DNA from 2 places in the Streptomyces sp. NPDC021019 genome. Region 1 is predicted to be linked to the other one. Evidence: riboswitches for the same ligand, from Rfam matches in the RefSeq annotation. Region 1 holds a riboswitch; the other holds the start of a gene.
What was found. A riboswitch is a leader RNA that binds a small molecule or an ion and turns the genes downstream of it on or off. The one in region 1 is predicted to bind S-adenosylmethionine.
Positions count from the first base shown of each region.

Region 2: it holds a riboswitch for S-adenosylmethionine, as region 1 does, so the genes downstream of both, thrC (threonine synthase) here and ACH4RG_RS12670 (aminotransferase class V-fold PLP-dependent enzyme) in region 1, are expected to answer to the same signal.

Region 1 covers NZ_JBIRQR010000002.1:383,710-385,905, reverse strand. Annotated here, with positions in the region: gene trpD (anthranilate phosphoribosyltransferase) at 1-614, shown strand, start outside; SAM riboswitch class IV at 721-838, shown strand; gene ACH4RG_RS12670 (aminotransferase class V-fold PLP-dependent enzyme) at 1,017-2,196, shown strand, end outside.
Region 2 covers NZ_JBIRQR010000001.1:753,805-756,000, forward strand. Annotated here, with positions in the region: gene ACH4RG_RS03465 (glucosyl-3-phosphoglycerate synthase) at 1-628, opposite strand, end outside; SAM riboswitch class I at 783-910, shown strand; gene thrC (threonine synthase) at 930-2,196, shown strand, end outside.

The DNA of each region.
Region 1 (2,196 bases):
GGGTCGTCGAGGTCGCCGAAGCGGCGGGCATCACCTTCTGCTTCGCCGTGAAGTTCCACCCAGCCCTGCGGTACGCGGCCAAGGCCCGCAAGGAACTCGGCGCGCAGACCACGTTCAACATCCTGGGACCCCTCACCAACCCGGCCCGGGTCCGCGCCCAGGCGGTCGGCGTCGCCGACGCCCGGATGGCGCCCATCGTCGCGGGCGTGCTGGCCGACCGGGGTAACTCGGCCCTGGTCTTCCGCGGTGACGACGGCCTCGACGAGCTGACCACCACCGCCACCTCCCGGGTCTGGGTGGTACGCGACGGCGCGGTCCGCGAGGAGCCCTTCGACCCGCGCGACGTCGGGCTGCCCATCGTCCCCGTCGAGGCGCTGCGCGGCGCCGACGCCTCGTACAACGCCGATGTGGCCCGCCGGCTGCTGGACGGCGAGGGCGGCGCGGTCCGGGAGGCGGTGCTGCTCAACTCGGCGGCGGCCCTGGTCGCCCTGGACCCCGGCCCCGGCACGTTGACCGAACAGCTCGCGGCGAAGATCCTCGTCGCGGCCGAGGCCATCGACTCCGGGGCCGCCAAGCGGGCCCTGGAGCGCTGGGTGGTGGCCAGCAACGCCTGAACGCGCGACGGAGCCGCCCGCGGCCCGCGCGGTGTGACACAGGGCGCAGTCCGGATACCGGACTGCGCCCTTGCGCGTCTGCACACGTATGGCAAGATGCTGCGCAGGTCATGAGTGACAGCGACTACGGCCCCGGCCCGCTGTCCGGCAACCCTCCGTCCGTGGCGGGGTGCCCCGGGTGAAGACCAGGCCGTAGGCAGCGAGGTCTGCGGCAAGCGCGGGCCCCTCGGCATCCAGCGGATGCCAACCCCCGGGGTCCTGGTCCCTAGGGAGTCTTCTGTGAGCAAGCGAATGCGCTAGGGCTGATCGCCCTCCTTCCGCGCACCCTTTTTCCCTTCCCCTCCCTGCGCTGCCGCGTACTGCCGGCGCATGGATTTCGCCTGCCTGTTACGGGAGTTCGTCATGTCTGTCCCCGCCGCTGCCCTCGACTCGTCGGTTTGTGCCCCCCTGCCCGTTCTGGGGCAGAACGTCACGGTCCCGCTCGTCACCGGCGGTGAGGTGACCTACGCCGCGCTCGACTACGCCGCCAGCGCCCCGGCCCTCCAGCGCGTCTGGGACGACGTCGCCGCGTACGCCCCGTACTACGGCAGCGTCCACCGCGGCGCCGGCTACCTCTCGCAGCTCTCCACCGACCTCTTCGAGAACAGCCGCCGCACGGTCGCGGAGTTCCTCGGCTGCCGCGCGGACGACCAGGTGGTCTTCACCCGCTCCACGACCGACTCCCTCAACCTGCTGGCCGCCGCGATCCCCGCCGACTGCCAGGTCTTCGTGTACGAGACCGAGCACCACGCGTCCCTGCTGCCCTGGCGCGACGCCCAGGTCACCTACCTCAACGCGCCCCGCACCCCGGCCCAGGCCGTCGAGACCCTGGAGCGCGCGCTCGCCGATCGCGACCCCTACGGCCCCGCCCTCGTCTGCGTCACCGGCGCGTCCAACGTGACCGGCGAGCTGTGGCCGGTACGGGAACTGGCCGCCGCCGCCCACGCCCACGGCGCCCGGATCGTCCTGGACGCCGCGCAGCTCGCCCCGCACCACCCCGTGGACATCGCCGAACTGGACGTCGACTGGGTCGCGTTCTCCGGCCACAAGCTGTACGCCCCCTTCGGCTCCGGCGTCCTGGCCGGCCGGGCCGACTGGCTCCAGGCCGCCGAGCCGTACCTCGCCGGCGGCGGCGCGTCCCGCAAGGTCGCCCGGCGCGCCGACGGCGGAGTGGACGTCGACTGGCACACCACGGCCGCCCGCCACGAGGCCGGTTCGCCCAACGTCATCGGCGTCTACTCCATCGCCTCCGCCTGCAAGGCCCTGACCGAGGCCGGCTTCGAGGGCCTGGTCGCCCGGGAGCAGGCCCTCGTGGGCCGGGTCCGCGAGGGACTCGCCGAGGTACCCGAGGTGCGGGTGCTCTCGCTGTTCGGCGACGACGCCCCCCGCGTCGGCGTCATCTCCTTCGTGGTGCGCGGCTGGAACAGCTCGCACTTCGCCGCCGCCCTCTCCGCCGAGTACGGCATCGGCGTGCGGGACGGCCTCTTCTGCGCCCACCCGCTGGTGCGCACCCTGCTCGGCAGCGACCCGCAGGACCCGGGCG
Region 2 (2,196 bases), on a different contig from region 1:
GCTCCAGCAGGGACCGTCGTACCGCGTACTCGCCGCCCAGCGGCTGCACGAACCCGGCCAGCTGGGGCCAGTGCAGATTGAGCAGCGGGCGTGCCACCAGCTCGGTGACCCGACCGCCCTGACCTGCGCTGTCGCCGAGAGGGCGGTCGTACATCGCCTTGACGAACTGGACGGACGGGTCGGTGAGCAGCGGTCCGACCGTGCCCGAGACGAAGTCCGCGGAGAAGTCCCTGAGGTCGGCGTCGACGAAGCAGACGATCTCGCCGCTGGTCACCAGGAGTGACCGCCACAGCACCTCGCCCTTGCCGGGCAGGGCCGGGACGCGGGGCAGGATCGCGTCCCGGTGGACCACCCGGGCGCCCGCCGCCCGGGCCACGGCGGCGGTGGCGTCGGTGGAGCCGGAGTCGATCACCACGAGTTCGTCGACGAGCCGGACCTTCTCCATCAGCTCCCGGCGGATCGTCGCCACGATCGCGCCGACCGTGGCCTCCTCGTTCAGCGCCGGCAGCACCACGCTCACGGACGTGCGGTGCGGATCGGCGTCCCGGGCGTCGGTGAGCCGGTTCAGCGGGCGGTCGCCGGACGACCAGGAACGCCTGGTCAGCCAGCGTTCCACCTCTTCGAGCACGGTCGGCACTCCCTGTGTGTGATCCATCTCGCGGTTCGGACGACTATCTCAACGGTCCGGTGCTTCGGTTACAGTCTTGAACAACGCGGATGACCGTCGCATGTCGGGGTCGGAGCGCGCACAAACGCCTGGATCGAAGATCCAGCGCCATAAGAGCTCATCCAGAGGGACTGAGGGAACGGCCCGTTGAAGTCCCGGCAACCCTCCTGCCGACCGCGAGGTCACGGTGGGGAAGGTGCCAATTCCGTCTTGCGGCGAAATGCGTCGTAGGGAAGATGAGGAGAAAGGGACCTCCGCCATCATGGCTGTTCAGACCGTTGCAGGTAGCACCGCTTCTTCCGCCCCGGCCGTCGATCTCGGCCCCGCCGCGGCGCTTTCCTGCCGCGAGTGCGGCGAGCGTTTCGCGCTCGGCCCCCTTTTCGCCTGTGCGTCCTGTTTCGGGCCGCTGGAAGTGGCCTACGACCTGCCCACCGGCTCCCCGGAGGAGCTGCGTAAGCGCATCGAGGCCGGCCCGAACAACATCTGGCGCTACGCCCCGCTGCTGCCGGTGCCCGCGGACGTCGCGGAGAAGCCCAACATCAACCCCGGCTTCACCAAGCTCGTCAAGGCCGACAACCTCGCCCGTGAGCTGGGCGTCACCGGCGGCCTGTACGTGAAGGACGACTCCGGCAACCCGACGCACTCCTTCAAGGACCGCGTCGTCGCCATCGCCGTCGAGGCCGCCCGCGCCTTCGGCTTCACCACCCTCTCCTGCTCCTCCACGGGCAACCTGGCCGGAGCCGTCGGCGCCGCCGCCGCCCGGGCCGGACTGCGCTCCTGCGTGTTCATCCCGCACGACCTGGAGCAGGGCAAGGTCGTCATGGCCGCGGTGTACGGCGGTGAGCTGGTCGGCATCGAGGGCAACTACGACGACGTCAACCGCTTCTGCTCCGAGCTCATCGGCGACCCGCTCGGCGAGGGCTGGGGCTTCGTCAACGTCAACCTTCGCCCGTACTACGGCGAGGGCTCCAAGACGCTGGCGTACGAGATCTGCGAGCAGCTCGGCTGGCGGCTGCCCGACCAGATCGTCATCCCGATCGCGTCCGGCTCCCAGCTCACCAAGATCGACAAGGGGTTCCAGGAGCTCATCAAGCTCGGCCTCGTCGAGGACCGGCCGTACAAGATCTTCGGCGCCCAGGCCGAGGGCTGCTCCCCGGTCTCCGCCGCCTTCAAGGCGGGCCACGACGTGGTGCGCCCGCAGAAGCCGAACACCATCGCCAAGTCGCTGGCCATCGGCAACCCGGCGGACGGCCCGTACGTCCTGGACATCGCCCGCCGCACCGGCGGCGCGGTGGAGGACGTGACCGACGAGCAGGTCGTCGACGCGATCAAGCTGCTGGCGCGCACCGAGGGCATCTTCGGCGAGACGGCGGGCGGCGTGACGCTCGGCGTGACGAAGAAGCTCGTCGAGGCGGGCGTCATCGACCCGGCGCTCACCACCGTCGTCCTGAACACCGGCGACGGCCTCAAGACGCTGGACGCGGTCTCCGCGACCTCGCAGGCCACGGCGACCATCAAGCCGAGCCTGG